Regions from separate parts of the Geodermatophilus sp. SYSU D00703 genome, predicted to be linked through region 1. Evidence: riboswitches for the same ligand, from Rfam matches in the RefSeq annotation. Region 1 holds a riboswitch; each other region holds the start of a gene.
What was found. Region 1 has a riboswitch for cyclic di-AMP ahead of ACI782_RS13695 (C40 family peptidase). Riboswitches for the same ligand answer to the same signal wherever they lie in the genome.
Positions count from the first base shown of each region.

Region 2: linked by a shared signal. The riboswitch ahead of ACI782_RS23650 (hypothetical protein) and the one ahead of ACI782_RS13695 (C40 family peptidase) in region 1 are both predicted to bind cyclic di-AMP.
Region 3: linked by a shared signal. The riboswitch ahead of ACI782_RS14365 (LysM peptidoglycan-binding domain-containing protein) and the one ahead of ACI782_RS13695 (C40 family peptidase) in region 1 are both predicted to bind cyclic di-AMP.
Region 4: linked by a shared signal. The riboswitch ahead of ACI782_RS03655 (aggregation-promoting factor C-terminal-like domain-containing protein) and the one ahead of ACI782_RS13695 (C40 family peptidase) in region 1 are both predicted to bind cyclic di-AMP.

Region 1 is NZ_JBJGYU010000012.1:71,851-76,051, reverse strand. It holds gene ACI782_RS13700 (YrdB family protein) at 1-216, opposite strand, end outside; gene ACI782_RS13695 (C40 family peptidase) at 526-1,569, opposite strand; cyclic di-AMP (ydaO/yuaA leader) riboswitch at 1,585-1,720, opposite strand; gene ACI782_RS13690 (hypothetical protein) at 1,919-2,098, shown strand; gene ACI782_RS13685 (phytoene desaturase family protein) at 2,129-3,685, shown strand; partial or broken gene ACI782_RS13680 (YhjD/YihY/BrkB family envelope integrity protein) at 3,736-4,201, shown strand, end outside.
Region 2 is NZ_JBJGYU010000042.1:18,328-22,528, forward strand. It holds gene ACI782_RS23640 (phosphoglycerate dehydrogenase) at 1-34, opposite strand, end outside; gene ACI782_RS23645 (FAD-dependent oxidoreductase) at 191-1,186, opposite strand; gene ACI782_RS23650 (hypothetical protein) at 1,344-2,195, opposite strand; cyclic di-AMP (ydaO/yuaA leader) riboswitch at 2,470-2,621, opposite strand; gene ACI782_RS23655 (ArsC/Spx/MgsR family protein) at 2,892-3,284, shown strand; gene ACI782_RS23660 (DNA-directed RNA polymerase subunit alpha C-terminal domain-containing protein) at 3,281-3,850, opposite strand; gene ACI782_RS23665 (serine hydrolase) at 3,910-4,201, opposite strand, start outside.
Region 3 is NZ_JBJGYU010000013.1:67,486-71,686, forward strand. It holds gene ACI782_RS14355 (cyclase family protein) at 1-442, shown strand, start outside; gene ACI782_RS14360 (alkaline phosphatase D family protein) at 536-2,119, opposite strand; cyclic di-AMP (ydaO/yuaA leader) riboswitch at 2,418-2,578, shown strand; gene ACI782_RS14365 (LysM peptidoglycan-binding domain-containing protein) at 2,581-3,417, shown strand; gene ACI782_RS14370 (SDR family NAD(P)-dependent oxidoreductase) at 3,555-3,950, opposite strand; gene ACI782_RS14375 (hypothetical protein) at 4,132-4,201, shown strand, end outside.
Region 4 is NZ_JBJGYU010000002.1:30,544-34,744, reverse strand. It holds gene ACI782_RS03665 (dihydrofolate reductase family protein) at 1-612, shown strand, start outside; gene ACI782_RS03660 (LLM class flavin-dependent oxidoreductase) at 681-1,664, shown strand; gene ACI782_RS03655 (aggregation-promoting factor C-terminal-like domain-containing protein) at 1,738-2,178, opposite strand; cyclic di-AMP (ydaO/yuaA leader) riboswitch at 2,423-2,583, opposite strand; gene ACI782_RS03650 (alkene reductase) at 2,776-3,861, shown strand; gene ACI782_RS03645 (hypothetical protein) at 3,946-4,201, shown strand, end outside.

The DNA.
Region 1 (4,201 bases):
CGTCAGGACGGCGAGGGCCGCTACCTGCACCACGGCCTGCGGGGCGGCGAACAGGCCCCACAGGACCGCCGCCGCGAGGGGGACCCCGAGGGCCAGGAGCCACCGCGTCGCCGTCGTCCCGCCGGTGCTCCACCCCCACAGGCCGAGGGCGACGAGCGCGCCGAGCTCGGTGGCGAACGCGACGCCCGCCCAGGTCCACTGCCACGCCAGCGCCATCGCCGGCCTCCCTCTTGTGATCGATGCTCTCTCCTGAGAGCAGTGTTCACGCTATGGGACGGTGGGTCAAGACGCGACGGAGCCCCCGGACGCGCGAGGCGTCCGGGGGCTCCGGTCGGCCCCGTCCTGAGGCGTGCCGCGAGCCTGCGAGGGGTCGGGCGGCCCCGTCCAGGGCCCCGCCGCGAGCCTGCGAGGGGTCGGGCGGCCCCGTCCAGGGCCCCGCCGCGAGCCTGCGAGCGGTGGGGAGGACGGAGTCCTTCTCGGGGTCCTTCTCGGGGTCCTTCTCGGGGTCCTTCTCGGGTCCTTCTGTCAGCCGACGATGCGGTTGAACTTCGGGGTGGCGCCCATGACGTCGACGCTGGCGACCTTGACGACGTCGCCGGACGTCGGCGCGTGCACCATCTGGCCGTTGCCGAGGTAGATGCCGATGTGGCTCACCGGGCTGTAGAAGGCGACCAGGTCACCGGGGCGGGCCTCGGCGCGGGAGACCTGCTGCCCCATCTGCGACTGCATCCGGCTGGAGTGCGGCAGGCTGATCCCCGCCGCGCGGAAGGCGTACTGCACCAGGCCGGAGCAGTCGTAGGAGCCGGGGCCCGAGGCCGCCCAGACGTAGGGTTTGCCGCGCTGGGCCATGGCCGTGTCGATCACCGCCTGGAGCGAGCCGCTGCCGGCGACGACGGGCGCCCCGCCCGTGGGCGCCGCCTCGCGCTCGCCGCGGCTGGCCCGCTCCTCGTCGCCGTGCGCGGAGGCCGCGGCCTCCAGGGCGGCCCGCCGCTCGTCGGCACTCAGCCGCGCGTAGTCGGCCTGGTACTCGGCGATCTGCGCCTGGAGGCCGGCCTGCTGCTCAGCAACGGCGTCGTACGCCTCCTGCGCCTCGGCGGCCACCCGGTCGGCCTCGGCCTGGGCCTGGGCGGCGGTCTCCCCGGCGGTGACGGCCTGGTCGAGCACCTCGCCCTGGTGACCGGCGACGGTCTGCAGCAGCGTCACCCGGTTGACGAACTCCTCGGCCGAGCCGCTGGTCATCAGGGCCTGCAGCGACCCCATGCTCTCGCCGGTGAAGGCGCTCCGGGCGATGCCGCTCACCTGCTGCTGCGCGGCGGTGGCCACGGCCTGCGCCTCGGTGACCTGCGCTGCCGCGGCCTCGGCGGCCGCCTGCTGCGCGGCGAGGGCCTCCCGCGCCTCGTTGAACTGCTCGGTGACGACCTCGAGGTCGTGCCCGCGGGCGGCGACCAGGGCCGCGGCCTCCGAGGCGGTGGCCGGCTCCTCCGCCCCGGCGGCGTTGGGGACGAAGGCGACGCCGACGGCGGCGGCGAGGACGAGGGCAGCGCGCCGAGCGGCGCGGGCGGACGCCATGGTCTGGCGGCTCTCCGTTCTTCCACGAGCCGCCTACCGAGTTAGCTGACGGGTTCGGACGGGAAGGCGCCCGGCGCGCCCGGCCGGAGCCGTGCGTGCTTCACCCCAGTGCTGCGGTGGGTCCCCGGCCCGGGTCTGGCGACCCGGCTCGGCGGCGCCCGCGGGGTGTCACCCATTTCGGTAACGGAACGCCCCGACGGACACACACACCGTAAGGGCCGTGACGCTCCGGTGACAATTACCGAGTTGTGATTTCGTGGACTCTCACCTCGACCCCGCTGGTCGCCGTTACCCCTGGGACGCGCGGGGCCGGTGGTGCGCCGACGGGGCGACGGGGTATGTGCGTCTCATGGACCTCAAGCGACCCCTGGTGGTGCTCGCCCTCGTCGGGGCGCTCGCCGGGTGCAGCAGCAGCAACAACTCCAACACCGACGTCGACCGCGGCACGACCGACTGCGGTGCCGCCGAGGCCGGCAGCGACCGGGCCGACTGCTCGGACAGCGAGAACGCCCCGACGCAGGGCGGCTGACCCGCCGGCCCACGCGCTACGGTCCGCCGGGTGAGCGCACGCAGCAGGTACGACGCCGTCGTCGTGGGGGCCGGGCACAACGGCCTGGTGGCCGCCGCCTACCTCGCCCGCGCCGGCTGGTCGGTGCTGGTCCTCGAGCGGCTCGAGCAGGTCGGCGGCGCCGCGGTGAGCCGGCAGGTCTTCGCGGGGGTCGACGTCCGGCTGTCGGCGTACTCGTACCTGGTCAGCCTGCTGCCCGACCGCATCGTCGCCGACCTCGGCCTGGAGGTGACCCTGGCCGACCGCGCGGTGGCGTCCTACACCGCCGTCCCCGGGCACACCGGGCTGCTGGTCGAGCGGGACGAGGGCCCGGCCACCGCCGCGTCGTTCCGGGACCTCACCGGGTCCGACGACGAGCTGGCCGGCTGGCGGCGCTTCTACGGCCGGCTGGCCGACCTCGCCGAGGACCTCGCCCCGACGCTGACCGAGCCGCTGGTCTCCCCCGCCCAGCTGGCGGGGCGGCTGCGCGACCCGCAGCTGTGGCAGGACCTCCTCGAGCGGCCGCTGGCCGACGTGGTGGCCGACGAGCTGGCCCACGACGTCGTCCGCGGGGTCGCGCTGACCGACGGGCTGATCGGCACCTTCGCCGACATGCACGCCGCCGACGGCCTGGCCGGTCGCTGCTTCCTGTACCACCTGGTCGGCAACGGCACCGGCCGGTGGCGGGTGCCCGTCGGCGGGATGGGCGCGGTCACCGGGGCCATGGCCGCCGCCGCGCGCAGCGCCGGCGCGGAGCTGCTCACCCGGGCGACGGTCACCGCGCTCGAGCCCCGGCCCGACGGCGCGACCGTGCACTGGACCGACGACGAGGGCGGCGAGCACGCCGTCGACGCGAGCTGGGTCGTCTCGGGGGCGGCACCGGCCGTCCTCGACCGGCTGTTCGGCGTCGCGCCGCGGACCACCCCGGACGGCGCCCAGCTCAAGGTCAACATGGTGCTGGCCCGGCTGCCGCGGCTGCGGTCGGGCGTGGACCCGGCCGTGGCCTTCGCCGGCACGTTCCACGTCGACGAGGCCGCCTCGCAGCTCGACGCGGCCCACGCGCAGGCCGCCGCCGGCCGGCTGCCCGACGTCATCCCGTTCGAGGTCTACTGCCACTCGCTGTCGGACCCGTCGATCCTCGGGCCGGCGGAACGGGCGGCCGGCTACCAGACGCTCACCCTGTTCGGCCTGCACACGCCGGCCGCGCTCTTCCGGGAGGACCCCGTCGGCACTCGCCGGGAGGCCGTGCGGCGGGTGGTCGCCCAGCTCGACGCGCACCTGGAGGAGCCGCTGCTGGACTGCCTGGCCCCGGACGCCACGGGAGAACCCTGCCTGCAGGCCGCCTCGCCGCTGGACGTGGAGGAGTCGCTGGCGATGCCGGGCGGGCACATCTTCCACGGCGACCTGTGCTGGCCGGTCGCCGAGACGGACGCGGAGGTGGGCACCTGGGGTGTGGCGACGGCCCACCCGCGGGTGGTCGCGGCCTCCTCCGGCGGGACGGTGCGCGGCGGGGCCGTGAGCGGCCTGGGCGGCTACGCGGCGGCCCGCGCGCTGCTCGACCGCCGCTGAAGGAGGCCCCCGATCGGGCGGGATCGGCCCACACCTGGTGGCATGGGCCGGTGGACCTGCGCCGGGAGACCCGTGCCCTGATCCGCGGGGCCGGACGGCGGCTGCACGGCCGGGACCTCGCGCTGATCGCCGCCGGGCTGACGTTCTACGCCGGCATCGCGGTGGTGCCGTTGCTATTGGTCGCCGTCCGCCTGACCGCGCTGGTCACCTCCGCGGACACCGTCACCGACCTCGCCGCACGGCTGGCCGGGCTGCTCCCGTCGCAGCTGGGCGCCCCCGAGGCGCTGCGCGCGCTGGCGCGGGCCGGCGTGGGGATGGGGCTGCTCGACGTCGTCCTGGCCCTGCTGCCGCTGTCGCTCTACGGCGAGGGGCTGCGGCGGGCGCTGCTGCGCTTCACGCCGCGCCGGGACACCCTGACCGGCTGGCGCGGCCGGCTGCTGGCGCTGCCACTGGTGGTCGCCACCCCGCTGCTGCTGTACCCCCTGCTGCTGGCCGCCTCCGCGATGGCCGAGCTGA
Region 2 (4,201 bases), on a different contig from region 1:
CCAGCGGGACGGAGTCGGGGAGCAGGAGCTTCACGGGCTGGGGCCTCTCGTCGGGTCAGGGGCCGGATCGGGTCAGGCGGAGGTGCTCACGGTGCCTCCTGGCGGCGGACGCCTGCAGGCCCATGGCACACCCCGCGCAGGGACGCCGCCACCGCAGGCCGGCGGCCCGGCGTCCTGTCCCGACGAGGCCTCAGCCGCCGCGCGGCCGGTCGGCCACGAGCCGGACGATCGGGGCCAGCGCCCGGTCGAGCGGCACGAACCGCGAGGCCAGGTCGCGGACGACGGCGGCCGGCCGGGACGTGCGGAACACCAGCCGGCCCAGGACGCGTGAGGTGCGCTGCGCGGACTCCACGCGGGGGCGCTGCCGGGCCTCGTGGTCCCGCGGCACGGCGGGCACGGACCCCGGCGTGGCCCGCGCCAGCGACCGGCCCAGCACGTCCGCGGACTCGATCGCCATGGCGGCCCCGATGCCCGCGGTCGGGAGGAACCCGGCCGCGGCGTCACCCAGCAGGACCACCCGGCGCGAGGTCCACGTGCGGGCCCGGACGTCGGTCATCGGCCAGTAGTGGGTGCCGTGGCCGGCGGCGACCGTGCGGAGCGCGCGCTCGAGCCGGGCGTCGTCGGCCCGCAGCCGCCCGCGCACCCGGCCAACGAACTCCGCGGCTCCGCGGGCGGTGTCCCGGCGCGGGCCACCCAGGAAGACCCCGACCCGGCCCCGGACCGGGTACGTGCCGAGGAAGAACCCCCGCCCCCAGCACTCCTCGTACCGGTCCGGCGCGTCGTCCGGGTCGGTCCAGCCGACCCAGCCGCCCCAGCCGGTGTCGTACGCCCGGACCCGGCCGCCGTCCTGCTCGATCCGGGTCACGGTCGCGCCGTTGCTGACCCGTCCCCCCGCGGCGGCCGGGACCGCCAGGAGCTCGCCCCGCTCGATGCCGCGGTGGTCCCCGGAGGCCAGCAGGCTCTCGAAGGAGTACTCCCGCAGCGGCCGGCCCGCCCGGTCCCGCAGCGTGTACCGGCGGACGGGCACGCTGCGTTCGCGGTAGGTGCCCCCCACCTGCAGGTGCCGCAGCGCCGGGTCGACCAGCGGGACCAGTCCGAGCACGTGGCCCCGGTCGGCGCCGGAGGGCCGTCGTTCCGGCAGGAACGGGTGCAGCCCGGCTCCGCGGAGGCACAGCGCGAGCGTCACCCCGCCACGCCCGCGCCGACGACCAGGACCCGCAGCGGGTCCTCCCGGACGGCGGCGAGCTGCTCGGCCACGGTTCCCGGTTCGAGCGCCGGCATCCCACCTCCCGACGGACCCGGGGACTCCCTCCACGGTCCTCCCCGCGGCCGTCGGCCGGGGATCAGCCCCGGTAGTTCACGTGGACGTGGTCGAAGTGGTTGGCGGTCACGCCGCCGCGGTCGGCCATCCGCTCGAAGGAACCGTTCGGTGACTGCAGGATCCGCTGCTGCCAGATGAGGTAGTCGACGCCGAGCTCGTCCCAGTGGTCCCTGTGGTACTGGACGATGGCGTCGCCGAGGTCGGCGTCGGTGAGGACCATGTAGTCCACGGCCAGCCCGGAGGGGTGGCCGCCGGGGTCAGCCGCGCTGGCGCGGGTGCCGCCCAGCGTGATGCCGGCGGCGCCGGGCACGGTGGAGACGACGGCGTTCGCGGCGGCCTGCGCGGCCGCCTTGATGCTCCCGGCGGTGTTGGTGATGCGGGCGACCGCGCCCGGCGCGGCCGCAGCGGCTCGCGCGGGCGCCGCCTGCTCCGGTGCGGCGGCTCGCGCGGCGGCCTCGGCCTCCTGCCGGGCGGCCGCCTCGGCCTCGGCGGCGGCCCGCGCGGCGGCCTCGGCCTCGGCCTTCTGCCGGTCGAGCACGGCCTGGTCGGCGGCGGCCTGCGCCTGCTGCGCGGCGGTCTGCTCGGCCTCGCGGGAGGCGCGGCTGGCGGTGAGGTCCTCGAGCGGCTGCAGGTCCGGGGCCGGCGCCGCGTCGACCTCGACGGGGGCGGACTGCGCGGTCAGCCCGAGCTGCTCGGCGACGCTGACCGACTCCGACGCGCCGGCTTCGGCCTGCGCCGGCGGACCCGTCCCGACGAGGACGTTCGCCATGACGGCGCCGGCGACGGCCGTGCCCAGGAGGAGGGCCGGACGGCGGCGCGAGCGGAGGGTGCCACGACGGTCGGCGCGGCGGGACGTGGTGGTTCGGGGGTCCATGGGGTGGGGTGCTCCGGGTGTGCGGGCGCAGCGGAGCCCGCGGCGGGACGCGGGTGCGGCGGGGAGGGCGGTCGGGCGGGCGACGGTCCGGGGGGACCGGCCGGTGCGCGGACCACGGGGGGACGGCGGGGGTGCCGGTCGAGCGAGGTGCTCGCGTGGTGCCGCTGGCGGCGCGGTCGGGGACGGTCGCGGGCGATCAGGTGCGCGGGCGCGCCCGGTACCGGTGCGAAGGCGGGTGTCCGGCAGGGCAGCGGCACGCCATCCGGCGGCTCTCCGTTCTTCCGATGGCCGCCTACCGAGTTAGCTGACGGGTTCGGGCGGGAAGCGGCCCTACCCGCCCCGGACTCGTGCCCGGGAGCGGGATTCACCCCAGTACTGCGATGGGTCCCCGGCCCGCCCCGGAGGGCGACTCGGCGGCGACCGCTCGGCTTCCCCGGAAGGGGACGTGACGACCGCGCGGACGTACCCACCGTAACCGCCGTTATGCGTTTGTGACAATCGCGCGCCGACGATTCGTCGGGTGATGCGGGTCGCGCCTCCCCCGCTCGACGGCCCGGACGTGTAGGGGCCATGGATCCGCGCGGCGCCGCCCCGCCGGCCGCACGCTGGCGTCCTGCGACCCGGCGGCGGCCGCGCTGCTCACGCGGCGGCTGCTCGACGTCCTCGCGGCGCGGAGCCCGGCCCTAGGGTGGAGCCGTGGAGGTCTGGTTCAACCCGTCCTGCTCCAAGTGCCGCACCGCGCGCGCCCAGCTGGAGGAGGCCGGCGTCGAGTACACGCTGCGCCGCTACCTCGAGGACCCGCCGAGCGAGGCGGAGCTGCGCGCCGCGCTGGCCGCCCTCCACCTCGAGCCCTGGGACGTCACGCGGATGTCCGAGCCGCTCGCCCGCGAGCTGGGGCTGCGCGACCTGCCCCGGGACGCCGACACGTGGATCCGCCTGCTGGCCGAGCACCCCCGGCTGATCCAGCGCCCGCTCGTGCTCACCGACGACGGCCGGGCGTGGATCGCCCGCGACGGCCAGACCCTGACCGAGGTCGTCGCGGCCGGTCGGCGTCCCGGCGAGGACGCCGACCAGCGGACGGGGGGCTAGCGGGAGAGCAGCCGCCGCAGCCCGGCGACCGGCGCGCGCAGCGACCACCACGCCAGGCGCACCGGCACGCCGGCCGCGGCCCGGGTCCCGCGCACGCACAGGCGCCGCAGGTCGGCGTACGTGGCCGGGCGGGGGCCGCTCGCCGGAGCGGGCCGCGGTCCCGCGGCCGGAGCGGACTCGTCGGGGGGTGGCGTCGCCGGGACGATCAGGTCGACGGTCGTCCGCCGCCGCGGCGCCCGCAGCGACTCGAACGACGGGATGGGCGGCGGGATCGGCGCCTCGCCGTCGGGCGGCTCGATGCCCGCGGCGACCGCCTCGGCGTGCACCTCGGCCTCCGACGGGGCCGCGCGGGGGGCCTGGCCGACCGGCTCGGGGACGGCGTTCCGGATCGCGGAGATCAGGCCCGGGCCGAGCCCGTCGATCGCGGCGAGCTCGCGCCGGCTGAGCCCCGCCAGCTCCTCGGTCGTGGTCACGCCCGCGCGCAGCAGCGCGGCCACGGCCCGCCCGGGCAACCCCAGGTCGCGGATCGTCCCCGCCGGCACACCCCCCGGCGACTCGATCGGCATGCCGCCCAACCTATCGCCGCGCCCGGCCGGTGCGCTCCGCGGGCCGGGTGGTCGCGACGCTACTCGCGGGTGAAGGTGCCCAGCCCGGTGCGGTCGTAGAAGTCGAGCCGGACGGTCGCGGCCCGGTCGCCCTCCACCGTGAAGATCGCTCCGGCGAGCCCGTTGGCGTTCTCGCCGACGGTCTCGAAGGTGAACGTGTCCCCGGTGTGGTGGGTCAGGGCGAAGGTCGTGGGCAGGTCCGGCGGCCCCATCGACATGCTGAGGGCGTCCCCGGCGGCGGTCACGGTCAGCGGGCCGTAGTAGGGGTTGGCGTAGGTCCCGGCGTACGTGGTCGGTGGCCGGGCCGGCGCC
Region 3 (4,201 bases), on a different contig from region 1:
GGACGGGTACGTGCTCAGCGCCGCGGACGTCGAGGCGGAGCTGGCGCGCATCGACCACGCGCTCGCTCCGTTGGAGATCGTCCTCGTCAACACCGCGGCCGGTGCTCGCTACGGCCAGGAGGACTACGTCGCCTCCGGCTGCGGGATGGGGCGGGAGGCCACCCTGTACCTGCTGGAGCGGGGCGTCCGGCTGACCGGCACCGACGCCTGGAGCTGGGACGCGCCGTTCGTGCACACGGCTCGCCGCTTCGCCGTCGACCACGACCCCTCGGTGATCTGGGAGGGGCACCGCGCCGGCCGGGAGATCGGCTACTGCCACATCGAGAAGCTGCACAACCTCGAGGCCCTGCCGCCCACCGGGTTCGAGGTCTCCTGCTTCCCGGTGAAGGTCTCCTCCGCGTCGGCCGGGTGGACCTGCGCCGTCGCGATCTTCGAGGACTGACCGGCCGCCCACGCCCGTGCGCACCCGGGAACCGGGCAGGGGGTCGCTGCCGTGTGGGCCCCGCTCCTCCCGGGCGGCGCACCGCCCGGCCGGTCAGGCGGGGGTCAGCTCGGTCTGGTGCAGGACCTCCCCGCCGACGGTCCGCAGCTGCACGGTCATGACCCCGCTCGCCCCGTCGATGCGGACGGAGCCGAGGAACTGGGACGTGTCGCCCGGCGCCCGGTTCGGGGTGTCGGCGACCCGGGAGAAGACCACCCGGGGGCCGAACGTGCCGTCGAGCGCACTGCGCCCGAAGGGCGCGGCGTGCAGCGGGCCGGAGACGAACTCCCAGAACGGGTCGAAGTCGGGGAAGGCCGCGCGCTGCGGGTCGTAGTGGTGGGCCGCGGTGTAGTGGACGTCGCCGGTGAGCCAGACGACGTTGCGCACCCCGCTCCGCCTGAGGTCCGACAGGAGGCGGGCGATCTCCAGCTCCCGGCCGGCCGGTCGCCCCGGGTCGCGGTCGGCGACGCCGTCCACGTCGATCGGACCGTCGGGCACCACGAGCCCGATCGGCATGTCGGAGGCGACCACCTTCCACAGCGCCCGGGACGTGGTCAGCCGCCGGGTGGCCCTGGCGAGCTGCTGCTCCCCGAGGATGCGGGCGCCCGGCCCGCCGGTGGTGGTGTCCCCCGTGTTCGGACCGCGGTGACTGCGCAGGTCGAGGGCGACGACGTCCAGCAGCGGGCCGTAGGACAGGACGCGGTCGATGCGGCTGCCGGCGACCGGTGTGTACTCGAGGAAGGCCCGCCGGCCCCGGGCGGCGAGCGTGTCGACGTCGGTCACGGTGTACCGGTGGTCGTCCAGGACCTCGCGGGGGTACCAGTTGTCGGTCACCTCGTGGTCGCTCCACTGGAGGAACTGCGGGACCTCGGCGGTGAAGCGGCGCACGTTGTCGTCGAGCAGGTTGTACAGGAACTGGCCCCGGTACTCGTCCAGGGTCTCGGCGACCTTGCTCTTCGCCGGGGTGACCACGTTGCGCCACACCGTGCCGTCGGGGAGGACGACGGTCTCCGTCAGCGGCCCGTCGGCGTAGACGTTGTCGCCGGAGTGGACGAAGAAGTCCGGCGCGAGCCGGCGGACCGCCTCGAAGCCGGTCATGCCGCCGGTGCCGGGGTTGATCCCCCAGCCCTGCCCGGCGACGTCGCCGGACCAGCTGAAGCTCACGTCCCGCCGGTCGACCGGGGCGGTGACCAGCCGGCCGACGAGCGGTTCGCCGGCGCGCCCGGGGTCGTCGTCCCCGGTGAAGGTGACCCGGTAGAACAGCTCCGTCCCCGGCGGCAGGCCGTCGACCAGCACCTTCCCGGTGTGGTCGGTGTCCGGCCCCACGTCGATCCACCGCTGCGCGTGGGGCCTGCGGAAGTCCGCCGTGGCGGCCACCTCGACGTGCATCCGGGCCGGGCGGTCGGTCCTTGACCAGACGACCGCCGAGCGTGCGGTCACGTCCCCGCTCTGCACGCCCCACCGTGCCTCGGGTCGCGACCGCAGGAGCGCCGGGCCGCCGAGCGCGAGTGACCCACGGCCGGCGAGACCGCCGAGGCCCACGCCGGCCCCGACGAGGACGGCGCCCTGCAGCAGCTGCCGCCGGGTGAGGTCCCGAGGGGCACCGGTCCGGCCGCGGCGGGTCGGGGGATCGGGCATGTCCGTCTCCGTCCTCCAGCCGTGCGCCACCACCGTCCCGTCGTGGATCGACCTGCAGTCGACACCCGGGCGAGCCCTGGGGAAAGCCCGATCGTCCCGGTGCAGGCAGGGCCCGAACGCACCCGACTGTGTCGCAGTCCACGGGACGCGCGGACGCGCGTCCCGACCAGCGCGTCCGTCTCACGAACACCACGGTGTGACGGCCGTCACGGCGACAATGCACATGACAGTACGTAGCGTTTTGGCTGCGCTCAGCAAACGAGAGCGCGGCGCCGGTCCGCCAAACCCTGCCCACCGGCTGCCATCCACACCGACCTCAGGGCAGGGGTGGGGGACCCACGTTCCACGGCGCGCTCCGGCTCACGGCACGGCGCGTCTCGGGGTGGAGCCGCGATCCGCGGCCGGGCACCGATCGCCCGAACCCGACAGCTCACCTCGCCGGCGGTGATCGGAGACCACCCATGGCAAAGCACCGCGCGCCCCGCTACGTCCGCACCAAGAAGGCGATCGCCAAGGCCCCCGTCGCGGCCGGGGCCACCGTCGTCGGACTCGGCGTCCTCAGCAGCTCCCCGGCCCAGGCCGCGGACGGGACCCCCTCCACCACCGTCGCGGAGGCACCGGTCCTCGCGCCGGCCCCCGCCGCCGAGCCGGCCCCCGCCGCGGTGGACGACTACACGGTCCAGCTCGGCGACACGGTCGCGGAGATCGCCGGTGCGGTCGACCAGCCGTGGCGGGAGCTGTACGAGCGCAACGTCGGCGTGATCGGCAGTGACCCGAACCTGATCGTCCCGGGTCAGGTCCTGCTGGTGACCGGCGCCACCTCGGCCGCCTCGGCCGCTCCGGCTGCCCCGGCGGCGCCCGTCGAGGCAGGCAGCGTGGGCAACTCGGCGCCAGCGGCCGTCGCCGCCGCCGCTCCGGCGGCCCCGGCGCCTGCGCCCGCGCAGATCAGCAACAGCGCCGGGCCGATCAAGCCGGCCGCGCAGGCCGCCGCGAACGCCGTCGTCTCCGACGTGCCCGGCGCCGCCGGCATCACCCTCGGCGGCACCCGCGCCAGCGCGGTCGACCCGCACGGTCACCCCTCCGGGCTGGCGGTGGACTACATGGTCCTGACCGACGCCGCCCTCGGCGACGCCATCGCCCAGTACCACATCGACCACTGGGACGAGCTCGGCGTGGAGTACGTCATCTGGCAGCAGCGGATCCTGACCTCGCCGACCGGGGCCTGGAAGCCGATGGCCGACCGCGGTGGCGTGACGGCCAACCACTTCGACCACGTCCACACCAACTACCGCGGCTGACCCCTCGGCCCACGACTCCCCCGGGCCCCGGCCGCCGCGCGCGGCCGGGGCCCGCGTGCCCTCCGGGACGGGTCATGTCTCCGGCGCGATCCGGTACGGCGCGGTGCCGCCGGCGTCGACCTGGAAGGCCATGCCGGTCACGTAGCGCGCCTCGTCGGAGGCGGGAACAGGACGGCGTTGCTGATGCCGACCGCCTCGACCCAGGGGACCGGGAGCGCGTTGACCGCCTTGCAGCCCTCGGCGGCCTCCTCCCGGCTGGCTCCGGGCAGGCCGAACACCTCGTACGTGGCCGGGTTCTGCACCATCGGGGTGTCGACCGTGGTCGGGTGCACCGAGTTCACCCGGATCCGCGCCGGCGCGAGCTCGACGGCCAGCGTGCGCATCAGCCCGGTGACGCCGTGCTTGGCGGCTGGGTAGTGGCCCGAGTTCGGGAACGCCACCAGGCCCGCCGTCGAGCTGGTCAGGACGATCGACCCGCCCTCGCCCCGCTCCAGCATCGGGCGGGCGGCGGCCGTGCCGACCAGAGAGGCCACCTCGCCACCGTCCACGCCTCCCCGTCGGACCGGTATCGCACCGAGCACGCGAGGGTCACCGGCGCCTGCGCCCTGGGACCGTCACCTCCCGCGTCGGTTCATCCGCTGCGGGTGAGGCTCGCAGACGGCGGAGGACACCAGCATCAGGACCCCGGGGAGACGCGCTCACGGGGAGGCCGCGGTGCGGTGGTTGACCGAGCAGTTCATCGCCCACCCGGAGATCGCGGGCCTCCTGGCTCTCGGGGGGCCGC
Region 4 (4,201 bases), on a different contig from region 1:
GTCACCACGTTCGTCACGCTGGACGGCGTCATGCAGGCCCCCGGCGGACCCGGCGAGGACCCGGAGGGCGGGTTCTCGTACGAGGGCTGGCTGGTGCCGCACTTCGACGACGACCTCGGCACCCAGATGGAGGAGTGGTTCGTCCCGGCGCAGGACTTCCTGCTCGGCCGGCGCACCTACGACATCTTCTACGCGTCCTGGCCGAAGATGCGCGACGAGAGCAGCGCGGTCTCGACCGGCCTCAACGACAAGACCAAGTACGTCGCGTCGCGGACCCTCACCGCGGTGGAGTGGGAGACCGCACGGCTGCTGGAGGGCCCCGTGCCCGCCGCCGTCCGGGCGCTCAAGGCCGAGGACGGCGGTGAGCTGCAGGTGCACGGCTCGGCCGGGCTGGTGCAGACGCTGCTGCACGAGGACCTGGTCGACGAGCTGCGGCTGGTCGTCTTCCCGGTCACCCTCGGCCAGGGCAAGCGGCTGTTCGGCGAGGGGGCGGTCCCGCGCACCTGGCGGCTGACCACGTCGAAGGCGACCGGCTCGGGCGCGCTGATCGCCACGTACCAGCGGGCCGGCGAGGTGGAGACCGGCTCGGTGGGGCCCGAGTACGAGGAGTGACACACCCGGGAAGGGCAGCGGCGCCGGATCGGTTGCTCGTGGCAACACCACGCGAGAGGTACCGCCCCATGAGCACCCCGCTGTCCATCCTCGACCTGGCGCCGATCGCCAAGGGCTCGACCGCGGCCGACAGCATCGCCGCCAGCGTCGCGCTCGCGCAGCGCGCCGAGCAGACCGGCTACCGCCGGGTCTGGTACGCCGAGCACCACAACATGCCGCAGATCGCGTCGTCGGCGACCAGCGTGCTGATCGCGCACGTCGGCGCGCACACGTCCTCCATCCGGCTCGGCGCCGGCGGCGTCATGCTGCCCAACCACGCGCCGCTGACCATCGCCGAGCAGTTCGGCACCCTCGACGCGATGTACCCGGGCCGGATCGACCTGGGCCTGGGTCGGGCCCCCGGCTCGGACCAGAGCACGATGTACGCGCTGCGCCGCGACCCCCGCTCGGCCGACCGCTTCCCGCAGGACGTCCTCGAGCTGCAGGCCTACCTGGCCGGCGACTCCCGGGTGCCCGGCGTCGACGCGATCCCCGGAAAGGGCTCGCACGTGCCGCTGTACGTGCTGGGCTCGTCGATGTTCGGGGCGACGCTGGCCGCCGCGCTCGGCCTGCCGTACGCGTTCGCGTCGCACTTCGCCCCGGCGATGCTCGAGCCCGCGGTCGCGGCCTACCGGCGAGAGTTCCAGCCGTCCGAGCAGCTCGCCGAGCCCCACGTCATCGCCGGCGTGAACGTCGTCGCGGCCGACACCCGCGCGGCGGCCGAGGAGGCCTACGCCGCCGTCCGCCGGACGCTGGCCGTCGGGCTCTTCGGCCGCGGCCGCTCGCTGACGGACGACGAGGCGCGGCTGCTGCTCGAGGGCGGTGCCGGCCTGCACGTCGACACGATGCTGACCCACACCGCCGTCGGGACCCCGGCCGAGGTGCGCGAGTACCTCCAGGGCTTCGCGAAGCAGGCCGACGCCGACGAACTGATCGTGGCGCACCAGTTCCCCGGCACGGAGGGCCGGCTGCGCTCGGTCGAGCTCACTGCCGAGGCCATGGCGACCGGCTGAGGCCATGGCGACCGGCTGAGGTCGGCCGGAGGGCCCGCGCCGCGCGGGGAGCGGGCCCTCGGTGTCTCGCGGCTCAGTACCAGCCGCTGGTCCGGGAGTGCTGCCACGCCCCACAGGCGCTGCCGTACCGCTTCCCGATGTAGATCAGCCCGGCCTTGATCTGCCGGTACGGGTCCGACGTCTTGCGGATGCCGGTCATGGCCCAGGTCGAGTCGAGGAACTGGGGGATGCCGTACGCGGAGCTCCTCGGGTTCTGGGCGTGGGGGTTCCAGCCGCTCTCCCGTTCCCAGAGCTGGTCGAGGCAGCCGAACTGGGTCCGGTTGCCACCGACCTGGCCCAGGGCGTGGTCCTTGTAGGCCTGCTTCTCGCCGGCGCTGATCCCGGCCAGGCCGTGGCTCCCCTCTGCCCGGGCGACCGACTGGGCGGCGGGGGCCAGAGCGAGGGCGAGGGTCAGGACACCGACGGCGGCGAGCCGGTGCAGGGAGCGCGGTCGGTGGGTGTGCTGGTTGTGCATGGTGCGGGTTCCTCGTGTTGTGCGGTGCCCGGCACCATCGGCGCCGGGGCGTGCGGGACCGGCCGCGGCGGTCGCCGTGTCGTCAGCTGGGCGCGCGGCACCGGCCGGACACGGGCGCCCGGCGAGGAGCCGTCGACCGACACTGCGTGCCGTGCGGCTGGTCCCTGGGGGTGGGCAGGCGGGACCGCGACGGTCCCGGACCTGGAGGGCGCGGGGGGTCGAGGCCCCGGGCGCGGTGGTTCTCCTTCTCTCCCCGGGCCGCCTACCGGGTCAGCTGACGGGTTCGGGCTGGGAGTGCCCTACCCGCTCCCGGATGATGCCCGGGAGCGGGACTCACCCCGGGTGGTGCGGGTGGGTCCCCGGCTCGCGCCCACTGCGGTGGGAGCGACTCGGCGGCGTCCGGCGCGGGCTCCCCAGGCTCGGGAGGCGACGATCGGCCGGACGCAGTCACCGTAAGAACGCCTCACACATCCCGCCACTCGACGGCCGACGATCCACTGTGGCGGCATAGTGGGTCTCGCGAGGCGCGCGTCACTGTGAGCGCCGTGACGGTCGCCGGCCGGAATGGCGACCCCTCCGTCGAGCGTCGAACTCCCCGTGGACCTGTTCTCCCCCGTGACCCTGGGCGACCTCGAGCTCGCCAACCGCGTCGTGATGGCCCCGCTCACCCGCATGCGCTCCGGCGCCTCCGGCGTCCCCGGCGACCTCGTCGTCGAGCACTACCGGCAGCGTGCCGGCGTCGGGCTGATCGTCACCGAGGGCACCTACCCCAGCCCCGAGTCGCAGGCGTTCGTCGGCCAGCCCGGCATCGTCACCGACGAGCAGGTCGAGGGCTGGCGCCGCGTCGCCGAGGCCGTGCACGCCCGCGGCGGCCGGATCGTCATGCAGGTCATGCACGGCGGCCGGGTCACCCACCCCGACGTCAACGGCGGCCGCCGCGTCGTGGCGCCCAGCGCCATCGCCATCGACGGCGAGGGGCACACGGAGAAGGGCAAGCAGCCCTACCCGGTGCCGCACGCGCTCACCGTGGCCGAGGCCCGCGACGTCGTGCAGGACTTCGTCTCCGCCGCCCGCCGCGCGATCGAGGCCGGCCTCGACGGCGTGGAGATCCACGGCGCCAACGGCTACCTGCTGCACGAGTTCCTCTCCCCGGCGTCCAACCGGCGGACCGACGAGTACGGCGGGTCCCCCGAGAACCGGGCGCGCTTCGTCGTCCAGGTGGTGACGGCGGTGGCCGCGGCGATCGGCGCCGGCCGGGTCGGCCTGCGGATCTCGCCCGAGCACGACATCCAGGACGCCCTCGAGACCGACCGGGACGACGTCCGCGCGACCTACGGCGCGCTGCTCGACCAGCTCGCCCCGCTGGGCCTGGCCTACCTGTCGGTGCTGCACCGCGAGCCGGCCGGGGAGCTGGTGCAGGAGCTGCGCCGGCGATTCGGCGGCCCGCTGATCGCCAACAGCGGCTTCGGCGCCGTCACCACGCGCGAGGAGGCGGTGCAGCTGATCGAGGCCGCCCACGCCGACGCGGTCGCCGTGGGCCGTCCGGTCATCGCCAACCCCGACCTGGTGCAGCGCTGGGCCGGCGAGCACCCGGAGAACGAGATCCGGTCGCACCTGTTCTACGCGGCCGGCCCCGAGGGCTACACCGACTACCCGCCCCTGCAGGACCGCCGGGCGAGCTGACGCCCTGTGCACCCAGCGCGGTCCGGCGCCGTCCGGGACCGCGCTGGGTGCACACCACGCTCTCGGACCGGGTACGGGAGCCGCGTGGACCTCGACGACGTCGTGCCGGCCGCCGACCACGTCACCCGCCAGGCCCAGTGGATCGACGCCCCGCCGACGGCGGTGTGGGCGGAGCTGCACCGGGTGCGGATGTCCCGGCTGCCGGTGACCACGGTGCTCAGCGCCGCCCGCTTCCTGCCGGTCGTGCTCGCCGGGCGCGGCCTCGGGCACCTCCGCGACCGGCCGTTCCTCGACGCCGTGCCGGTGCCGCTGCTCTCCTCGGAGCCACCGGCCTCGGCCG